DNA from 3 places in the Clostridium sp. JN-9 genome. Region 3 is predicted to be linked to each of the others. Evidence: a T-box and tRNA genes for the amino acid it is inferred to sense, from the RefSeq annotation. Region 3 holds a T-box; the other regions hold tRNA genes.

Evidence for each region. The T-box of region 3 lies ahead of proS (proline--tRNA ligase). A T-box ahead of a tRNA ligase gene usually reads a tRNA of that ligase, here a tRNA-Pro.
Region 1: it encodes a tRNA-Pro, which carries the amino acid that the T-box ahead of proS (proline--tRNA ligase) is inferred to sense. The anticodon was not compared.
Region 2: it encodes a tRNA-Pro, which carries the amino acid that the T-box ahead of proS (proline--tRNA ligase) is inferred to sense. The anticodon was not compared.

What each region holds. Positions count from the first base shown of each region.
Region 1 is NZ_CP035280.1:1,578,840-1,586,306, forward strand. Features, by position in the region: gene EQM05_RS07615 (NAD(P)H-dependent glycerol-3-phosphate dehydrogenase) at 1-285, shown strand, start outside; gene spoIVA (stage IV sporulation protein A) at 387-1,865, shown strand; tRNA gene EQM05_RS07625 (tRNA-Pro) at 1,896-1,971, shown strand; gene EQM05_RS15740 (hypothetical protein) at 1,974-2,132, opposite strand; gene EQM05_RS07630 (GerMN domain-containing protein) at 2,475-3,077, shown strand; gene EQM05_RS07635 (hypothetical protein) at 3,161-3,454, shown strand; gene EQM05_RS07640 (asparaginase) at 3,717-4,709, shown strand; gene EQM05_RS07645 (aminotransferase class I/II-fold pyridoxal phosphate-dependent enzyme) at 4,863-6,014, shown strand; gene EQM05_RS07650 (YicC/YloC family endoribonuclease) at 6,123-7,001, shown strand; gene EQM05_RS07655 (DUF370 domain-containing protein) at 7,018-7,302, shown strand; gene gmk (guanylate kinase) at 7,299-7,467, shown strand, end outside.
Region 2 is NZ_CP035280.1:3,122,755-3,130,221, forward strand. Features, by position in the region: gene murC (UDP-N-acetylmuramate--L-alanine ligase) at 1-1,154, shown strand, start outside; gene EQM05_RS15045 (hypothetical protein) at 1,219-1,533, shown strand; tRNA gene EQM05_RS15050 (tRNA-Pro) at 1,632-1,707, shown strand; tRNA gene EQM05_RS15055 (tRNA-Pro) at 1,828-1,903, shown strand; gene EQM05_RS15060 ([Fe-Fe] hydrogenase large subunit C-terminal domain-containing protein) at 1,970-3,319, shown strand; gene EQM05_RS15070 (HAD family phosphatase) at 3,452-4,105, shown strand; gene EQM05_RS15075 (hypothetical protein) at 4,161-4,574, shown strand; gene EQM05_RS15080 (FAD:protein FMN transferase) at 4,633-5,715, shown strand; gene EQM05_RS15085 (peptidoglycan-binding protein) at 5,798-7,384, opposite strand.
Region 3 is NZ_CP035280.1:1,054,539-1,062,005, forward strand. Features, by position in the region: gene EQM05_RS05035 (hypothetical protein) at 1-163, shown strand, start outside; gene EQM05_RS05040 (hypothetical protein) at 276-725, shown strand; T-box leader at 927-1,139, shown strand; gene proS (proline--tRNA ligase) at 1,237-2,673, shown strand; gene EQM05_RS05050 (transposase) at 3,029-3,952, shown strand; gene EQM05_RS05055 (pseudouridine-5'-phosphate glycosidase) at 4,214-5,137, opposite strand; gene EQM05_RS05060 (PfkB family carbohydrate kinase) at 5,131-6,228, opposite strand; gene EQM05_RS05065 (nitroreductase family protein) at 6,345-6,860, opposite strand; gene EQM05_RS05070 (Gfo/Idh/MocA family oxidoreductase) at 7,049-7,467, shown strand, end outside.

The DNA of each region.
Region 1 (7,467 bases), 520 kb from region 3:
ACTGGAATGGGCGATTTAATTGTGACCTGCACCAGTATGCACAGCAGAAACAGAAGAGCAGGAATATTAATTGGCAAAGGCATGTCACTTAATGAAGCTGCTGATCAGATAGGCATGGTTGTTGAGGGAGCAAAAGCATGCAGGGCATTTTATGAATTAAAGGATAAAATCCATGTAGATATGCCAATCACTGATACTTTGTATAAAGTATTATTTGAAGGAAAAGACCCCAAGTATGGTGTTTATGAATTAATGACAAGAGATAAAAAACAAGAAAGTTATTAAAAGTACAGCAAAAGCTGTACTTTTTTTTACCATAAAGTAATATACTCTTACAAAAGATAATATATATATATTGTCAATAATAGATAAGTGGGAGGTATATCTTGGAAAGCTTTGATATATACAAGGACATTGCTGAAAGAACTCAAGGTGACATCTACGTAGGGGTGGTTGGGCCAGTAAGAACAGGTAAATCCACATTCATAAAAAGGTTTATGGAAATTATGGTTCTTCCGAAAATTGAGAATTCATATAAACAGCAAAGAGCAAAAGATGAACTGCCACAAAGTGGTAGCGGCAAGTCTATTCACACTACAGAACCTAAATTTGTACCCAATGAAGCAGTGGAAATTTCATTAGATGATAACACAAAACTTAAAGTAAGAATGGTTGATTGTGTTGGATACATTGTAAAAAGCGCTCTTGGTTACATGGAAGGCGAAAATTCAAAAATGGTTACCACTCCATGGTATGATTATGAAATACCTTTTGAGGAAGCAGCAGAACTTGGCACTAAAAAAGTAATTAATGAACATTCAACCATAGGGCTGGTTGTTACTACAGATGGATCCATAACGGATATTAAAAGGGAGGATTATGTAGAAGCAGAAGAAAGGGTAGTCAATGAATTAAAGTCAATAAACAAGCCTTTTATTATGATTTTAAATTCTAAACATGTAGATAATGAAGAAACAATACAACTTAAGAATGAACTTGAAGAAAAATATGATGTACCTGTTCAGGCTATGGATGTACTTAACATGAATGAACAGGATATCGAGGATACATTACAAAGGGTACTTAAAGAGTTCCCTGTAAAAGAAATTAATATAAATATGCCTGAATGGATAGAAAAATTAGATTCAAAACATTGGCTTAAAATCGAATTTGTAAATGTAGTTAAGAGTCTATGCAAAAACATATTAAAAATAAGAGATATAGGTAAATCTGTAGATGGACTTAGGAATAGTGAATTTCTAGATGAATCTAAAATAAATGAAATTAATATGGGACAAGGGACTGCTACAGTATCATTAAAGCCAAAGCATGGTATGTTTTATAGGATACTTGGAGAGGTATGCGGTCAGGAAATATCAGGTGAAAGTGATCTTCTGAATATTCTTAAGGATATGCACTCAGCAAAGTGTGAATACGACAAAATAGCTCAAGCTTTAAAGGATGTAAGAGAGACAGGATACGGATTAGTACCTCCGCAATTGTCGGAGATGAAGCTGGAAGAGCCTGAAATAATAAAGAGTGGAAATAAATGCATAGTGAAATTAAAGGCATCTGCTCCAAGCTTACATTTTATCAAAGCAGACATTCAAACTGAAATTTCTCCAATTATGGGAAATGAAAAAGAAAGCGAAGAAATGGTTAAAAATTTATTTGAACAATTTGAGAATGATCCATCGAAATTATGGCAGAGTAATATGTTTGGCAAAACTTTAGAAGACCTTGTAAAGGATGGATTACAAAATAAATTGTATAAAATGCCGGAAGATGTACAAATTAAGATTCAGAAAACATTACAAAAGATTATTAATGAGGGCAATGGAGGATTAATTTGCATAATTCTTTAGATTATAATATAATATATTATACATGTTAATCTGGGTGTAGCGCAGATGGTAGCGTGCATGAATGGGGTTCATGAGGTCGCAAGTTCAAGTCTTGTCACCCAGACCATCTCAAACCTTTAGGCTCAATGGCTTAGGGGTTTTTATTTTTTCATCTTGCCCCTTTTTCAAACTATTAATGTCACCTTTCAAGTCTGCATACATTTTTTCCAGCAATTCAAATATTTTTTCATTTTCCATATTTATCATCCCTTTCTTATTTCCATTCATAAATTTTAACTCCTTTAATCTTCATCTTCAAATAATGCATCTATGTACTTTTCTAATAATTCCATCTTTTGAGGAGTTATATTTTTACCTTCTAAGTGTACTGCCAAAGTATCAAGCTGATTAAACTTTTTTTCTATGGATACAACATGATGTCAAGCTAACCGTTATTTATTTAAAACACAATACTTTGATTTTAGGTGTAAAAAATTTTTTAAAAAAGGTAATTAAATAATATAAATTACATAAAATATTAAGACTGGAATTTTCATTATTCCAGGTCTTTTTTATTATTCACAATATTTTTAAGATTTATATTCATATATATACAAGGAGGTAGTAACAATGAAAAAATTGTTTTTATTAATTATAGTGCTGGCGCTGTTTTTAACTTCATGTACTGGTACAAACAAACCTGGTAATTCTTCATCTTCTAAAAATGGAGTTTCAAACTCTAATACAACTATAAGTAATAGTGATGATAAAAGTAATAACAACAATGCTGCTGAAAATAAAAAGGCAACCACTGAAAGTAAAAAAACAACTACTGTAATAAAAGTATTTTTAATTGCTATAGATGATAATGGTAAAAGCGGTAAGAAGCTTGACACAGGCGATAGCGTGGTGGCTGTAGAAAGGGTAATTTCCACACCAGAAACACCACTAAAAGGGGCACTAAGTGATTTGTTTTCTATAAAAGACAGAATTTATGGAAAGTCTGGTTTATATAATACTTTATACAAATCAAATCTTAAAGTTGAAAGTGCTAAAATAGTGAATGGAGCAGCAACTGTTAATTTATCAGGAACTTTTAGTCTTGGTGGAGTAATGGATATTCCAAGAGTGAAGGCTCAGCTAATTGAAACTGTTATGCAGTTTCAATCTGTGAAGAGTGCTAAGATTTATATTAATGGCAAGACATTAGATGATGCACTTTCATTAAAATAGCTAATTTACCAAATGAAATTATATAGATACAATAAGTTCTAATTTTATCCCCATTAAAATATTTTGTATTGGAGGGGATAAATATGGATATGACTCAGATTTTAATTTCATCACTTATAGTTGAAGCCTTGTGGGAAACATCAAAAATGTTCTGGCAGAACGGTAAGATAAATTATGATAGAATTGGAGCAGTAGCATTTGGGGAATTAGTAGCCTTAAGTGCAAATATAGATTTTTTAGCTGCTGTAGGGGTTAATATGAGAATCCCTATTGTTGGAAATATTTTAACAGGTTTATTAATATCAAGAGGTGCAAATTTTATGCATGATATTTTGGCATCAGTGGGTACTTTCAGCAGTAATATTAAACAGAAATAATTTCTATTTAAGCAATTGGAGTTTTATGATATATTATTTTGAAAATATAATATACAGAAGAAACACTTTTACTCGTGGAAGAAAATGTAAATGCAATTAAATAATATATTATAATTAGCTTAATAATATAAGATATATGCAATAAAAATAATAAAATATTGAACATATATCTTTTTTTAAAAAAATTAATGAAATGATATTTAAAGTACTGTAAAATATATATTAGAAGGTGAGAATAAATATAAATTAGGGGGAAATGAACATGAAAAAAGTAGCAGTTGTTTTTAATGGTGGAACAATTTCAATGAAGGTGGACCCAAGAATAAAAGCGGCGGTTCCATCATTAACAGGAGAAGATATCATGTCAATGGTAACAGGTATTGAAGAGTTTGCTACTGTTGAATCTTATACTTTTTCTAATGTGCCAAGTCCACATATGACCCCTCTTAATATGATGGAATTATCTAAATTTATAAGAAAACTTTTGGATAGAGATGATATTTCTGGAGTAGTGGTAACCCATGGAACTGATACATTAGAAGAAACAGCATATTTACTTGATTTAACAATAAATAATGAGAAACCTGTAATTGTCACCGGTTCAATGAGAAGCAGTTCTGAACTGGGATATGACGGGCCAGCAAATCTTGCAGCTTCAATTTGTACAGCAATTACCCAAGAAGCAAGGGGAAAGGGAGTTTTGGTATGCTTAAATGATGAACTAAACTGTGCAAGTGAAGTAACAAAAAGTAATTCAATGAGTTTAAATACTTTTAAGAGTCCATATTTTGGACCAGTAGGAATTGTGGATAATAATGAAGTGATATTTTATAGAGACACTTTAAAAAAACAGCACATAAAAACAGATGTTATTGAAACTAAGGTTGATCTGATAAAGTGTGTATCCGGACTGGATTCCAGAATAATTGATTATTACATAAGCCAGGGTGATAAAGGATTAGTAATAGAAGGGCTAGGGAGAGGCAACATTCCTCCAGATATGGTGGATGGAGTTAAAAGGGCCTTAGATAAGGAAATACCAATAGTCCTGGTTTCCAGATGCTATGAAAGCAGGGTACTTGATACTTATGGATATCATGGAGGAGGTAAGGAATTAAAGAACATGGGAGTGATTTTTGGAGATAATCTGCCGGGACAAAAGGCAAGGATAAAGCTCATGGTTGCCTTGGGAGCTTATGGAAATGATAATAAAAAAATAAGGGAGATATTTGAAAAGGACCACTATATTAAATAAGTATAAACTTACAGCCTTAAAGTATAAAACAAAGCACGCTTTAAGGCATTTTCTTATAAAAAATCAAGGCACATATATAATAAAATTTATGAAAGTAACAAATACTTTAATTTTTGAATAGAATGATATAAAAGCCTAATAGGAGAGAAATCTATGAAAATAAATAACAGAATGAATACTATTAAGGAATATCATTTTAAAAAAATTGAAGAAAATAAAAAAGTTCTTATTAATCAAGGAAAAGAAATTATTGATTTAAGCATTGGAGATCCTGATCTGCCAGTGGAAAAATCAATTGTACAGGCACTGGAAAATGCTTTATGTACTAAAAATTACAATAATTATCCTCCATATGACGGTATTATTCAGCTAAAGAATGAGATTATAAATTACTATAAACAGGTATTTAATGTGTCCCTGGTTCGGGAAGAAGTTCTTATTCTTATTGGGTCAAAAGAAGGAATAAGCAATATTATACCTGCTGTATGTGACTTTGGAGATACATTAATTATGCCAGAACCAGCATATCCTGTATATGAAACCTGTTCAAGACTATGGGGAACAGAACCATACACTATACCATTAAAGGAATCACATGGATATCTTCCAGATTTAAGTGCTATTCCAGATAATATAAGAAGGAAAGCTAAATTATTTTTCATTAATTATCCAAATAACCCCACAGGAGCAATAGCAAATGATTATTTTTATAAGTATATAGTTAATTATTGTATAGATAATGATATAGTGTTATGCAATGATGGTGCTTATAATGAAATAATAATGGAAAAAAGGCAGCCATTAAGTCTGCTGCAGTTTGACCCAGATAAAAAGTTTATTGAATTTGGATCATTTTCAAAAACTTATAATATGACTGGTTTCCGAATCGGTTATGTAGTAGGAAATAGAAACATTATAGATGCAATTTGTAAAGTAAAGAGCAATTTGGATTCTGGTCAATTTATTCCAATACAGTTAGCTGCAGTAGCTGCACTAAAACTTGACAGGAATTACGTTGATAGAGTAAGGAAAGTTTATGATAAGAGAAGAGAAATAGCAATTTCAATTTTAAATGAAAAAAATATTAAAGTTTTTAGTGGTGGCGGAACGTTTTATATATGGTGCAAAATCCCACACAATTATACTACAGATGAATTTTGCGAAGAATTACTGGATCAGAATGGTTTAATTGTTACGCCGGGATATTGTTTCGGAAATTCAGGTTATGGATATTTCAGGATATCTCTGACTAAAAGCTGTGGTGAAATTGAAAAAACACTTAAAAAATTAAAAAAGTATGAATAAAGTGTTAACAATTTTGTTTTTTGTATTCTAATTATGTTATAATTCATATAAAAATAAATTTATTAAATAAGTTTTTATGAATTAGTTGTTTTGGAAGGATGTATTATAATGATTAAGAGCATGACTGGTTATGGGAGAGGCAGCTTTGACAAGAATGGAAGAAGCTTCATAGTAGAAATAAAAAGCGTTAATCACAGATATCTGGACTTAAACATTAAAATGCCTAAGAATCTTTTTTCTCTTGAGGATAGAGTGAGAAAAACTATTTCAAATAAAGTCAGCAGGGGTAAAATTGACTTGTTTGTAACACAAAGCAGTTACGGAAGAGCTGATATGACTGCAGTTTTTAACGAAGCTCTTGGAGATAGTTATGTGAAATGTTTAAATGAAATCAAAAATAGATATAACATTAGTGATGGTGTTTCTCTTGGCTTGGTTTCAAAATTCCCGGAGGTTATAACATTAAATCAGGCTGAGGAAGATATGGATGAAATCTGGGATGCACTTAAGCCCGCTTTGGATGAATCATTGGATATGCTTATAACAATGAGGACAAATGAAGGTGAAAAACTGCAGGATAATATTATTAATAAATGTGATTTTATAAAAAGCTATGTTGACAAAATAGAGGAAAAATCACCTGTAATAATCAGTGAATATAAGGAAAAGCTAAATGAAAAAATAAGAGAATTATTAGGTGACAGGCAGATTGATGAAAGCAGAATTGCTATGGAAGTTGCAATATTTGCTGATAAAGCCTGTGTAGATGAAGAAATTGTCAGGCTGAACAGTCATTTAGAGCAGCTTAAAAGCACTATTGGTTTAAATGAATCTGTTGGCAGAAAGCTGGATTTTATTGTTCAGGAAATGAATAGAGAAACGAATACCATAGCATCAAAATCTACAGATATAGAAATTATCAACACTGTTTTAAATATAAAAAATGAAATAGAAAAAATAAGAGAACAAGTACAAAATATTGAATAGAGGTAGGAGGAAACATATGAGTATTAAATTAATAAACATTGGATTTGGGAATATTGTATCTGCCAACAGATTAGTAGCTATAGTTAGTCCGGAATCTGCACCAATTAAAAGAATTATCCAGGAAGCAAGGGATAGAGGTATGCTGATTGATGCTACATATGGCAGAAGAACCAGAGCAGTAATAATAACAGACAGCGATCATGTAATTTTATCGGCAGTTCAGCCTGAAACTGTTGCCCATAGATTATCTTCTAAGGATGATGATCCAGAGGAAAGTATTGATGAGGTTGATGAAAAATGAACCAGGGCGGACTTTTAATTGTAATTTCAGGACCTTCAGGTGCAGGTAAAGGAACCATTTGCAAAGCACTGCTTAAAAGAAATGATTTTTGTTTATCTGTTTCTGCAACCACCAGAGCTCCAAGAAATGGAGAGCTTGAAGGAACTAATTACTATTTTATGACAA
Region 2 (7,467 bases), 1.2 Mb from region 3:
ATACAGCTGCTATAGCACAGGATAATGAAGAACTTTTAAATGCCAGGAAATTAAATATACCATTACTTACCAGAGCTGAATTTTTAGGTAAAATTATGAATGGCCATAAGTATAACGTAGCTGTTTCTGGTACTCATGGTAAAACTACTACAACATCCATGTTATCTCACATAACTGTTCATGCTGATTTAGATCCTACAATACTGGTTGGTGGAGAGTTAGATCTGATAAATGGAAATGTAAGAACAGGCAGCAGTGAATATTTTATAACTGAAGCCTGTGAATACAAAAAATCTTTTTTAAGCTTTTTCCCTTATATTGGCATTATATTGAATATCGATGCAGATCACTTGGATTTTTACAAGGATTTAGATGATATTGAAGATGCCTTTTATCATTTTGCAAAGCTTATTCCTGATGAGGGGTATTTAATTGCAAACAACGAAGATGAAAGAATTCAAAATATCATTAAAAAAGTAAATTGCAGCATAATAACCTTTGGTTTAACCTCAGGTGATTTCACTGCAGCAAATATAGTATTTGATTCATTAGGAAATGCAGCTTTTGATGTGGTTCATAACAATAATGTTATAGGTAAAGTTCATTTAAATGTACCGGGAAAGCATAACATTTTAAATGCTCTGGCAAGTCTTAGCTGCGCATATGTATTAAAAATCCCTATGGATTCAGCTATAAAAGGATTGGAGACCTTCGGCGGCACACATAGGAGATTTGAAATCAAAGGTGTTAAAAATGGTATTACAGTTATTGATGACTATGCTCATCATCCTACTGAAATAAAAGCAACACTTACTGCAGCTTTAAATTTTCCTCATAATAAAATATTTAGTGTTTTCCAGCCTCATACCTATTCAAGAACTCTTGCTTTATTAGATGATTTTTCTAAATCATTTTTTAATACTGACACCTTGCTGTTGGCAGATATCTATGCTGCCCGTGAAAAGGATACAGGCATTATAAGCTCAAAAATCCTTGGAGATAAAATCAGAGAGCTTGGAGTCAGGTGCATAAACTTTAATGATTTTAACAGCATAGTTGAATATCTTAATAAGGAAGCAGCTTCTGGCGATATTATACTTACTATAGGAGCAGGAGATATCTACAAAGTTGGAGAAATGTTTTTAAATAAATAATAGTGTAAAACCTTCTCAAAATGGGGATAATAATGATACAAACCAAATGAGGAGGTTTTTTTATATGAAAAATTTCATTATATCTGCATTTGCGGACCTGATATTAATTTTAGCAGCCTACTTCATTTTTAGAAGTGTAATCAGCGGTCCAACACGACATAGATTATATGAAAAGTTTTTTAGCTCCATGTCAAGATTTATTATAGTTTTATTTATAGTATCAATTTCTGTTACTGGTATTATTGCATTAATACTTTATAAAACCAGATATATTTCATATATAAATATAATATCACCGGGTGTTTTATCCATTTTAGTTGGATTTTTAATGTCAACAGTGCCAACACGTGGTGCAGGGGATGAAAAAAGCAAACAGTAATATATACTTTGAAATCTATGCAGTGTGTTTTTTGAAAAGTATATACATAAATTATCATTGATTTTTTTATGTGCAGCAGTTATAATAAAAACTGTTGCCGGGGTGTAGCGCAGATGGGAGCGCGCGTGGTTTGGGACCATGAGGTCGCAGGTTCAATCCCTGTCACCCCGACCAAGAGAGTTGTTTTTACAACTCTCTTTAAATTTAAAAAACCATATTAAAATTCCAATATTTATTCTTTTATAATCATAATATTATTGAATTATGTTATTTTATTTAATATAATAAATCTATCGGGGTGTAGCGCAGATGGGAGCGCGTATGCTTCGGGAGCATAAGGACGCAAGTTCGAGCCTTGTCACCCCGACCATCATTTCGTATATTTTCTGTAAAGTTTCTAATATTTTCAGATAATTTCTATAAAAGGAGTGATTTTATGAAAGAGAACTATAGTGAGTTATTTAAAGCCATTGTAAAAGCATATTATAATGATGACTTTGAAAAAGCAGTAAATGAATTGTTAGAATCATCTGAAATTGAAAAACAGCAGCTTAAGAATGTTATTGCATCACTTTGCGGTGTTGAAGTTGATTTTAATAGTGATAATTACATAGATTCTTTAATAAATGCAATACATACATATGAAGCTAAACATAAGATTGTAAACCATGTCAAATCCTGCTCAATGGATTGCGTGGATTCTGATGGAAAGACTTCATGTCAAAAAGCTTGTCCTTTCGATGCTATCTTTATTGATACTGAAAGGCATACTACAAGAATAGATAATGATAAGTGCGCTGATTGTGGATTTTGTGTTGATGCTTGTCCAAGTGGAGGTATACTAGATAAAGTTGAGTTTATACCTCTTATTAATTTATTAAAAGGTAATACACCTGTAATTGCTGCAGTGGCTCCAGCTATTGTTGGCCAGTTTGGTTCTGATGTTTCCATTGATCAAATGAGATCTGCATTTAAAAAAATCGGCTTTACAGATATGATTGAAGTAGCATTCTTTGCTGATATGCTTACACTAAAAGAAGCAATAGAATTTGACCATCATGTAAAAGACAAAGATGATTTAATGATTACTTCATGCTGCTGCCCTATGTGGGTTGGCATGCTTAAAAGAGTTTACAACGATATGGTTAAGTACGTTTCACCATCAGTTTCTCCAATGATTGCTGCTGGAAGGGTGCTTAAATATTTAAATCCAGATTGTAAAGTTGTCTTTGTAGGCCCATGCATTGCTAAAAAAGCAGAAGCTAAGAATGAGGATTTAATTGGAGATATTGATTTTGTTCTTACATTTTCCGAAGTTAAAGATACTTTCAAAAGTCTTAATGTTGATCCAGGTAAGCTTAGTCCTGACACATCATCTGAATATGCATCAAAGGGCGGAAGATTATATGCAAGAACCGGTGGAGTTTCCATAGCTGTTAAAGATGCAGTTGAAAGATTATTTCCCGAGAAATATAAACTATTTAAAGCAATTCAGGCAAATGGTGTAAAAGAATGCAAAGAAATATTGTCAAAAGCACAAAATGGTCAGGTAGATGCTAATTTTATCGAAGGAATGGGCTGTATCGGTGGATGCGTTGGTGGTCCTAAGGCACTTATTCCAAAAGAACAAGGTACTGAGTTTGTAAATGAATTTGCTAATAATTCTGAAATCACTGTAGCCGTTGATAGTAACTGCATGAATGAAATTCTACACAAGCTTAAGATTAATACTGTTGAAGATTATAAAAAAGAAGATAAAACAAAAATATTTGAAAGGGAATTCTAATTCTAAGTAGGAATATCCAGAATGTATTTGGGTGTTTACTATCCTACACATGTTTTTGCAGGTTCTATTTTAGGTTCTGTAACCTCAGTTTGTATTTTTCTATTAATATAGATAGAAAGAAGATGTTTGCTAATGTTTGACAACATAAAAGGTGCCATCTTTGACATGGATGGCACTATAATTGACTCTATGTGGGTATGGAGCAGAATTGACAGGGATTATTTAAAGAAGAGGGGAACTGAGGTACCAGAAGATTTATATGATAATATAGGGCATTTAAGTTTCAATGAAACAGCTGAATATTTTAAAGATAGATTTAATATTTCTGACTCTGTAGAAAATATACAGGAGGAATGGAACCGTATGGCCTTTGATGAATACTCTAAAAATGTAAAACTTAAACCAGGAGTAAAGAAGTTTTTAAATATATTAAAAGCAAAAAATATTAAAATTTCTGTTGCGTCAAGTAATAGCTTAACTCTAATTGAGGCTGCATTAAAAAGCAATGATGTATATAATCTTTTTGATTCCATTACTACTACAGATGAAGTAAAAAGAAATAAAAATTTTCCTGATGTATATTTATTAGCAGCTAAAAAATTAGGACTTGCCCCTTATGAATGTGTTGTCTTTGAGGATATTTTACCTGCTATAATAGGAGCAAAAGCCTCAGGTGCAAAAGTTATCGGTGTCCATGATTTTTATTCTAAAAATCAAATGAAAGACATTATAGAAAAAGCTGACAGCTATATTTTTGAATATAATGAACTTCTGGAAATGATGTAATAATGTTATCTTATACGAATATAATATAATATATAATTTATTTGGAGGACGCTTTATGCTGTTGTTCTTATTCATTTTATTATTATGTGCCGCATTAAGCATATCCTACTATTTTGCAAATAAAATGTCTGATCAGCATAAACAGATAATATTACTACGAACACAAAATGACAGATTAAAAAACAAAATAATAAAAAATGATCATACTTCGCAAAATATTAAAATTAAATATATGGAACCGCCATTTGAAATTGGAACCACCTGCAGGAAATGCAGATTATATTTATGCCCTATGGAGGACTCCATTATATTAGCTGATTTAGAAGCTGAAACTGTGGTGAATATTCATGATAGTGCAGAAGTTTCAGGTGTTACCTGGTTTCAGGTATCATTTCTATGTGAGACGGAAATCAATAATAAAGGCTGGCTGCAGTGTGATAAAATAAAATCAGAAAAGTTAATAACATAGAATAATTCTATGTTATTAATTTTACAAAAAACATACTATAAAAAAATGGGGGAAAAATATGAAAAGGATATTCAAAGCATTACTAATCTGTGCTTTATCACTAATGTTTCTTGTGTCCTGCAGCAGAGGCAGTAAATCAAGTGGGACAACCTCTCAGCATCCAGATGATCAGCCTTATGAGCAGACAAATACAATGATGGATACTGTTATAACTCTAAAAGCCTATGGTACCAACGCAAAGACTGCTGTGGATGAAAGTTTCAAAAGGCTGGATGAGATTGACAAACTTGCAAGCACTACCATAAGTACAAGCGATGTTTATAAAATTAATGCTGCAGCAGGAAAAGAGTATGTAAAAGTACATCCTGAGATTATTAAGATGATAGAAACATCAATAAGGTACTCAAAACTCAGCGGTGGTGCATTTGATATAACTACTGGCCCAATAATAAATCTATGGGGTATTGGAACAGATAAAGAGAGACTGCCTTCTGGCCCTGAAATAAAAACAAAGCTTTCACTAGTAGGATATAATAATATCAGCATTAATAAATCAGATAATAGTGTTATGCTCCAGAAAGAAGGAATGGCTATTGATTTGGGGGGCCTTGCTAAAGGCTTTGCTGCTGATGAAGTGCTTAAAATATATGACAAATACGAAATTAAAAAAGGTCTTATTAATTTAGGCTCCAGCACCATATATGCAGTTGGCACAAATCAGGATGGTAAGCCTTGGTCAGTTGGAATCAAACATCCTAGAAATGATGACAGCAGCACTTATTTAGGAATTATAAGAATTTCAAATCAGGCACTGTCTACCTCTGGTGATTATGAAAGATTTTTCATAAAGGATGGCAAAAGATATCACCATATAATTAACCCATCTACCGGGTACCCCGCAGATACCGGGGTAATGTCTGATACAATAGTAATAGACAACAAAGTACCAGATAAAAATATGGTAGCTGATATCCTAACTACTACAGTTTTTGTTCTGGGACCACAGAAGGGCATTCAGTTTGTTGATAATTTGGAAGGTGTATCCTGTGAAATTACAGGAACTGACAATAAAATATATACATCAAAAGGTTTTAAGGATAAGATTTCAAACCTGGGAAGTGACTTTAAATTTGCTAACTAAGCCAAGATTATCTAAAAGATATTTTAACTTATAAAAGAGGTTTTGCCATATTGTTTTTATGGTAAAACCTCTTTTTAACCTTTTATTTAGTTGTTAACCATTGCTGTCCTGTTATGGTGCTGTCTGCATCCATTTTGAATGTAGATTTATATTCAGAAGAAGTAAAATATATATTTCCATCAACAATAGCATCAACCAGCTTAAAGTTTGGTGCTGAAACATAAATATCTCCTTTGAAAACTCCATGTTCAATACTTGCGCTTGGACTATTAACTGTTAGTTTAGGTGCTGTTATCATAAATCTTCCATCAGTAACCTTATTATCATTGTGTGCATAAAGAGCTATTTTTCTCTGCTGAACTGGTGGAGTTTTTGTGTTATTAAATGTTCCATCTAAAACAATTTCTTTATTAAAAGTTAAATTGTCAAGAACTGCAATAATCCACTTTCCATCTTTGCTTATTGCTTTTTCAAAAGCATCATTATTATTTACTATTGAAGCTGATGTTTCAACATCCACATCCGAATTTAATTTTAATTCCTGTTTTCCTGTTATAGCTGTTTTATCGTCGCCAGCTTTATCATCTATTTTAAATGTATCTTTAGCTGCCTTATTAGTAAAGTAGATATTACCATCAATATTGGCATTAATTAACTTGAAATAAGGTGCTGACACATAAATGTCGCCCTTGAAGTTTCCATGTTCAATACTTGCATATGGACTTAAAATAGTTAATTTTGGAGCTGTTAAAGTAAATCTGCCAGTTACGACATGTTTATCATCCTGTGAATAAAGGGCTATTTTACGCTGAATAGCTGGTGGAGTTTTTGTGTTTACAAACTGTCCGTCAAGAACCAGTGCTTTATCTGTTGTCACATTTTTTGTTATAGAAATAATCCATTTGCCGCCCTTTGATTTTGGTGCTATGGCCTTTTGGAATGCATCTGCATTATCAACTATAGAAGCAGCTGATACCACATCCACTGGAGGCTGTGGTGCTGGCTTTTCCGGAGTTGTTGGAGTTGTTGGTGCTGGTGGTACAACAGCAGTTACTTTTGCATTTAACGCTGCAAAGGTTTTCGGGCCAGCTAGTCCATCAACTGCAAGGCCATTTGATTTCTGAAAGTTTTTAACTGCATTTAATGTTAATGATCCAAAGATGCCGTCAACATTAAGGCTATATCCAGCCTTATTCAGGTTCTCCTGAAGATATCTAACACCGCTTCCTGAGCTGCCTCTTCCAAGTACAGCTGTTGGTGTAGTTGGATTTAATTCTCCATACGTATTTGGTCCAACTATTCCATCAACTGCAAGACCATGCTGCTTCTGGAAGTCCTTAACTGCATTTAAGGTTAATGGTCCAAAAAAGCCATCAACATTAAGCTTATACCCATAATTATTAAGATTGGATTGTAGTGATTTAACAGCACTTCCTGAAGAACCTATTCTAAGTAAAACTGAAGAATTTGTTGATCCGTAATTGGCTTTACTACCGGTTGATGTATTCTTTGGCGGGGCTGGTGCTGGCGTTGGAGCTGTTGGAGTTCCATTTGTAGCTGCTGAAACAACATCCACGCCAACCGGACTTACATTTATGGTACCTTGCACAGCCAAAAATGAACATGTTACTACTGCTGCACATACTGTAGCTTTTAACCTTTTGTTCATAATATTTACCCCCTTAATTTAATTTAATTAATTTTCATAATATTCCAATATTCATTGTATCATGATTATGGTAAAATTTACAT
Region 3 (7,467 bases):
TGGAAACTTGTTTAAGGTTGATAGACATGAGGGAAAGAAAATCGCGGATGAAAGAAATGTGAAAAATCCACTTGTAGCAGTGTTGATTGTATTAGCGGCCATTGGAGCCACCTGGCTGGTAGCATTTTTAATTTTATCTTTGAGCAAAATGTTAAGCCATTAAATTGTTAATAATATTGAAACTTAATTGTCACTTAGTTGTAACAATAGCATAGTAGAATAAATATTAGTGACAAAAATTACAACCCTAAGGGTGGAAATGGAGAAAAATCATAATGGCACAAAAGGATAAAAAAACATCTAAGGAATCAAAAAGATTTTCAATATCAATTGTTATGTATGTAGCTGCTGTAATAGTTGCTATTCTTGGTATTACTGCATTAGTAAACAATATCATATTATTTAAAGGCACTGTGGCTCAATATGTAGCACAGGGATATGAGGCCTCAACGGTCAACAAACTATTAATACCATCGCAACTGCTTCCTGGAATATTTGAACCAATTGCAGTATATTGGGGTATTGCACTAGTTTTGGTGGGCGCAGGAATCATTAATAAAAAAGTTTCAAAATGTTTGGTATTATTAGGTAAAGAAGAAGTTTGCAATAATTCTGCTGAAGAAAATATAATTGAGAAAAATGCCCATGAAGAAAACAATACAGAAATAAAAGAAACACCTCAGGATGCTGGAACAGTGGATAAAACTGCGGAAACTCAATCATAAATAATATAATTATTTAGCAATTTTACTATTTTTATTAAGAACTTATCTTCAATAGATATGTTCTTTTTTATTTAAAATATTTTATGCTATACTTTTCATTTAACCACTAGCTTATGTAAAATAAAGGGTATTGTTTCAATTACCTATTGACAATACTTTTATAATTTTATATTATTTTATCAAGAACACAAAATTAATAAATACGTTACTAGGAAGAGGAAAAGTAAATATTATAATCTTTTTAAAGAGAAGAAGTCATTGGTGGGAGACTTTTAAAAGAATAATTTTGAACCAGCCTCTGAGTTCTGCACTGAAGTAATAGTAGGCTGCAGCGGGAGTTTTCCGTTAAAACAATAAGTGAGTATATGAAAGTATACTAACGAGGGTGGTACCACCGATAACTCGGTCCCTATTGGGATCAGGTTTTTTTTATTTTTTGTAAAAAAGTTTTAAATTAAGGTAAACAACTCAAACTATAAATATAATGTTTATCTACATTGGAGGAGTAAATATGGGAAAACAGAAAAAATTTGTGGAAGAAATAACAGCAATGGATGAAGATTTTGCTAAGTGGTATACTGATATCGTAAAAAAGGCTGAACTTGTTGATTATTCATGTGTCAAAGGGTGTATGATTATACGACCTTATGGATATGCAATTTGGGAAAATGCTCAAAAGTACTTGGATGGAAAGTTTAAGGAAATGGGCCATGAAAATGTATATATGCCTATGTTCATACCTGAAAGTCTGCTTCAGAAGGAAAAAGATCATGTTGAAGGCTTTGCTCCAGAAGTTGCATGGGTAACTTATGGCGGCGGACAGGAACTTACAGAAAGATTATGTGTTCGTCCTACATCAGAAACTTTATTCTGCGATCATTATGCAAAAATAATTCATTCTTATAATGATTTGCCAAAGAAGTATAACCAGTGGTGTTCTGTAGTAAGATGGGAAAAAACAACAAGACCATTTTTGAGAACAACCGAATTTTTATGGCAGGAAGGCCACACAGCCCATGCAACAGCTGAAGAATCCGAAAAAGAAACTATAGACATGCTAAATGTTTATGCTGATTTTTTTGAAAATATTTTAGCTATACCAGTTATTAAAGGACAAAAAACAGAAAAGGAAAAGTTTGCAGGAGCAGCTGCAACTTATACAATTGAAAGCTTGATGCATGATGGAAAAGCACTGCAAAGCGGTACATCTCATAACTTTGGAGATAATTTCTCAAAGGCTTTTAATATTCAATACACTGATAAAAATGGTAAGCTTCAATATGTATATCAAACCTCATGGGGGATGACAACCAGAATTATAGGTGCCATCATAATGGTTCATGGTGACGACAGCGGACTTAAGCTTCCACCTAAAATTGCTCCTACACAGGTTATGATAGTGCCTATTGCTCAGCATAAAGAGGGAGTTATTGAAAAGGCTCAAGAGCTTAAAGAAAGAATTTCAAAGGTAGCCAGGGTTGGCATTGATGTCAGCGATAAAATGCCTGGATGGAAATTCAATGAATATGAAATGAAGGGTATTCCAATTCGTGTGGAAGTTGGACCAAAGGATATAGAAAAAAATCAGGCAGTACTTGTTAGACGTGATACAAGAGAAAAGATATTTGTCTCTTTTGATGAAATTGAAGCCAAAATTACTGAGCTATTAGATGATATTCAAAATTCTATGTATGAAAAAGCAAAACAGCACAGAGATAAAAATACTTACTCGGCAGTAACCTTAGACGAGTTTAAGAAAATTGCAGAAACCAAACCAGGATTCATAAAAGCTATGTGGTGCGGTGATAAGGCTTGCGAAGATAAGCTTAAAGAGGTTGCAGGAGTAACTTCAAGATGTATTCCATTTGAACAGGAAAAGCTTTCAGACAAGTGTGTATGCTGCGGAAAAGAAGCAAAGCACATGGTTTACTGGGGAAAGGCATACTAAAAGTAGGGGAAAAGTAGGGGACGGTTAACCTCTTAGAATTAAAAATCAGGGACGGTTAACAACTAACTAACTTTCAACTTTCAACTTTCAACTTTTAACTGAAGAATGGCGGTTAACAACTGACTAATTTTTAACTTCCAACTTTTAACTAAGGAATGGTGGTTAACAATTTACCAATGTTTTCAAGTAAGTTGAATAACATCCTTTGTTGAAGTCAATACTATTAGCTATATAATTTCATTTAGTAAATCACTATTTAAGTGAGCAAAAATACTGATGCTTCTACAATTTTTTGAGAAGCTTAAATAACTGATTTACTTTGAAATCTATTTGGTTGAGTTTAACAAAGAATGGGGTGCTTTCATTGCCAAGAACTGAAAGAATAAAAATGGAAAATGCAATATATCATGTTATGGTGAGAAGTATAACCGAGGTTCCTTTGTTTAAAAAAGATGATGACAAAGACAAATACTTGAAACAGATGAAGGATTATCAAACAATATTTGGATTCAAGGTATATGCTTATTGTATCATGACTAACCATGCACATTTTATAATCGATTCCAATGGGGCAGACATATCAAAAATAATGCATGGATTGAATTTTAAATATGCAGTTACTTATAATAGGATTCATGATAGGCATGGACATGTGTTTCAAGATAGATTTAAGAGCAAAATAGTTGATACTGATAGATATCTAATTACTTTATCAGCTTATATTCACAATAATCCTTTAAAAATAAAGGGTTATGAAAACTGTCCTGAAAAGTATAAATATTCAAGCTTAAAAGTGTATTTGGGTCTTAAAAAGGATGAAACAGGTCTTTTAGATGAAGCATATATAATGCAAATGCTAGGTGAAAATGCAAATAATGCAAGAGATAGGTATTTAAAGTTTGTATATATGTGTGACAAAGAAAAGCTAAAAAGGGAAATGGAATTTGAAGATGAAAAGACTGAGTATAGAAGTCAGAGAAAGGTACTGGTTAGAAATTTCAGCCCGGAGAAGATAATAGCCTTCATTTGTGAAGAAACAGGAACGGAAAAGCTAATGATGTATATGAAGAACAGCAGAAATAATAAGGAAGCAAGAGCATTAGCAGTGCTTTTAATGAGAAGCCTCTGTAATTTTAAAATTAAGCATATCTGCCAGATCCTTGGTAATATTACGGAATCTAGAGTTTCGAAGCTTTGTTCCGTAGGAGTTGAACTTATATCTACGGAGGATAGGTACAAGGATATTGTAAATAAATTTATTCTTCAGCAGGTTTCTTGAAAAACTGTTAATTAATTTTATAAAAAGTAATACATACCTTTATGATCATTTATTTTTTATACCAAATAAAAGATCTTATTTGTTTGCAATTTATTATATTGTACAAGCCCAAGAAGCATTATAAAATATCATTATTCAAAAATATGGAAGCTAATAGTTAAAAATAAAATCTGCAAAACAAGTGCTAATTACACTTGTCTTGCAGATTTTTAACTGAAAGTATTTAATTTTAAATTGTTAACCGTCCCTACTCATTTAATTCTAATCTGTTAACCGTCCCAACTCAACAGCCAACCTGGCGGCTACCTTTACGTTACTGTACACAAGCTGTATATTGGAATCCAGGCTGGCTCCACCTGTTATATCTTTTACCTTTGCCAGAAGGAATGGGGTAGTTGCTTTGCCTTTAATTCCTTGCTTATCTGCTTCCTTAAGTGCCTGGTCTATGGCTTTATTTATTGTGTCATAGTCCATTTGATATTGCTCTGGAATAGGATTTGCAACAATCATCCCGCCGTTTAATCCTAAATCCCATTTCGCTTTAAGTGCTAATGCTAATTCTTTTTCACTATCTACACGGTAATCAACCTTAAATCCGCTTTTTCTTGTATAGAAAGCCGGAAGCTCTTCAGTGCCAAATCCAACCACTGGAACGCCCTGAGTCTCAAGATATTCTAAAGTTAATCCAAGATCAAGTATTGACTTTGCTCCGGCACATACTACAGCTACATTTGTATGTGCAAGCTCCTGAAGATCTGCAGAAATATCAAAAGTCTGCTGAGCTCCTCTGTGTACTCCGCCGATTCCGCCTGTCCCAAATACTTTTATACCTGCCAAATTGGCAATTATCATAGTTGATGCTACAGTTGTAGCTCCATCTAATTTTTTTGAAATAATAAATGGAATATCTCTTCTGCTGGTTTTAACAACAGCTGTTCCTTTTTTACCTAAATACTCTATTTCATCTTTAGTAAGACCAACCTTCAATTTACCATTTAGAATGGCTATGGTAGCTGGAACTGCACCGTTATCTTTAACTATTTTTTCAACATTTAATGCGGTTTCCACATTTTGAGGATATGGCATTCCATGAGATATAATTGTGGATTCAAGGGCAACTATTGCTTTTCCCTCATTTAAAGCTTTTTTAACTTCTGGGTTAATGTCTAAGTATTTCTCTAGCATAATTTTAACTCCTTCATTTTATTATTTACATTTTCAATACTCATATTAGGATTAATAGTATTTTCATGTGACAATGCAAGAATGGATGCTGCTATGGCAAATCTTCCTGCATATTCTGTAGAAAACTTTTTTAGGTAGCTGTAAACCAGAGCTGCTACAAAAGCGTCCCCTGCACCAGTTGCGTTTACTACCTTTATCTTAGGAGATTTGATTTTTCCATATTCACTGCCGTTGTCATAGAAAATTCCATCTTCACCTAATGTAATAAACACATTTTTAACACCTTTATTCAGTAAATATTCTGCAGCCTTCTTTAAATCTTCATCCTTATTAATTTTTATTCCTGTTAATATTTCCACTTCCAGCTTATTTGGCTTAATAGTATGAAAATATCCTATGAAATCCTTGACTTTTTGACATTTTGTGGTAGACACAGTATCAAGAAAAAAATCCACATCTTTAAAGTTTGTTAAAATATATTCAATAACATCTCTGGGAATATTGGTATCAATGACACAAACTGCAGAATTTTCAATAACCTGTTTTTTTGAAGCAATAAATCTGGGAGTAATTTTATCGAAAATATCCATATGTGCTATGGCTGCCTCCATGTCTCCGGTTTCATTAAGAATAGATAAATAAGTAGAAGTGCTTTGCCCATCCATTATTAAGGATTCTTCCATGTTAAGGCCCATATCCCTGGCTTCATCTAATATTTTATTGCCATAGATATCATTACCCACAGCACTAATAAGCCTTGTATTTATACCAAGTCTCACAAGATTTTCACCAACATTTCTTCCTACACCGCCTAAGGATATCTTTACTTTCCCTGGGTTAGAATCATGAAGGATAAGTTTATTATTGGGGAATCCCTGAATATCTATGTTTGTTCCTCCAACAATACTTACATATTCATCTTCACTTGCAACTATATAACCTTTTCCAAGTATACAGCCCTTTTTAAGTAAATTAGTTATATGAACTGCCACAGAAGAACGAGTAATATTTAATTCAGCAGCCAGCTCCTTTTGCGATATCATAGGCTTTTCTTTTATTAACTGTAAGATTTCTTTTTCTCTTTTTGTCATGGTGTACTCCTTAATATTTGCTTACGTAGTAATCATTTGTTTACAATAATATATTATCACTGCTTAAAAATATGTCAATAGTGTTTATAAAACTTATATGAAGCTTGATGAAACTTTTAAAATTTATTTATATGAATTCTGGAAAAATCTAAATTATTCTCACTATAGGGATCTTTTGTTTCACCTTTATAGCCTATGGAAATTATACTTTCTATTCTGTAATTTTCTTTTATATTAAGAAGTTCCCTTACATAGTCCTCTGCTGTTTTATCATCATTATGCTTCCTGTTTCTAATTTGAATCCAGCATGAGCCAATCCCCAAGTCCTCAGCTTCTAACTGCACAATAATAGAAGCTATAGAAGCATCTTCAATCCAGGTATCGCTAATACTTTCATCACCTATAATTACTATTCCAAGAGCTGAATTCTTTAAAAATAATGCACCAGGTTTACAGTTTGAAATCTTCTCCAGTAATTCCTTATTATCAATAAACATAAACTGCAGATGCTTTAAATTCCTTGAAGATGGCGCTAAAAGCAGTGCTTTCTTTAAAGATTCAATTTTATCCTCTTCTATACTATGCGCCTGATATTTCCTAATACTTCTTCTTTGTTTTAATAAATCTAACATTTTATTTCCTCCAAAATTATAATTTCTAATTCCATTACCATTATAGTACAAAAAAATAAATTGAATGTAATAAATGATATCTGATGGTATAATAAATTTGTAATGCCGGAAACATTAGGCTTTATCTTGAAAACTGGATGAAATTCATATTATTTAATATTATTTAAATGGATTGGAGATTTATTATTATGGATAGAAAACTTAAAATAGGAATAGTTGGACTTGGAAACATTGCACAAAAGGTTTATCTTCCTTTTCTTACTAAAGAGACGGACTGGAATTTAGTGGGGGCATATTCTCCTACAGAAAGCAGAAGAAAACAAATATGCAAAGAATATAGAATTAAAGACTTTTCAAATCTAAGTAATTTAATCAGCAGCTGTGACGCTGTTTTTGTTCACAGTTCAACTGATTCCCATTTTCAAGTAATATCTGAAGCATTAAATATGGAGAAGGATGTTTATGTGGACAAACCTCTGGCTTCAACTGTTGAGCAATCTGAACGATTAGTTGATTTAAGTAAAAGAAAAGGCAGAAAGCTTATGGTAGGCTTTAACAGACGATTTGCACCGATGTATATAGAAGCAAAAAAACAAGTTAACAATGT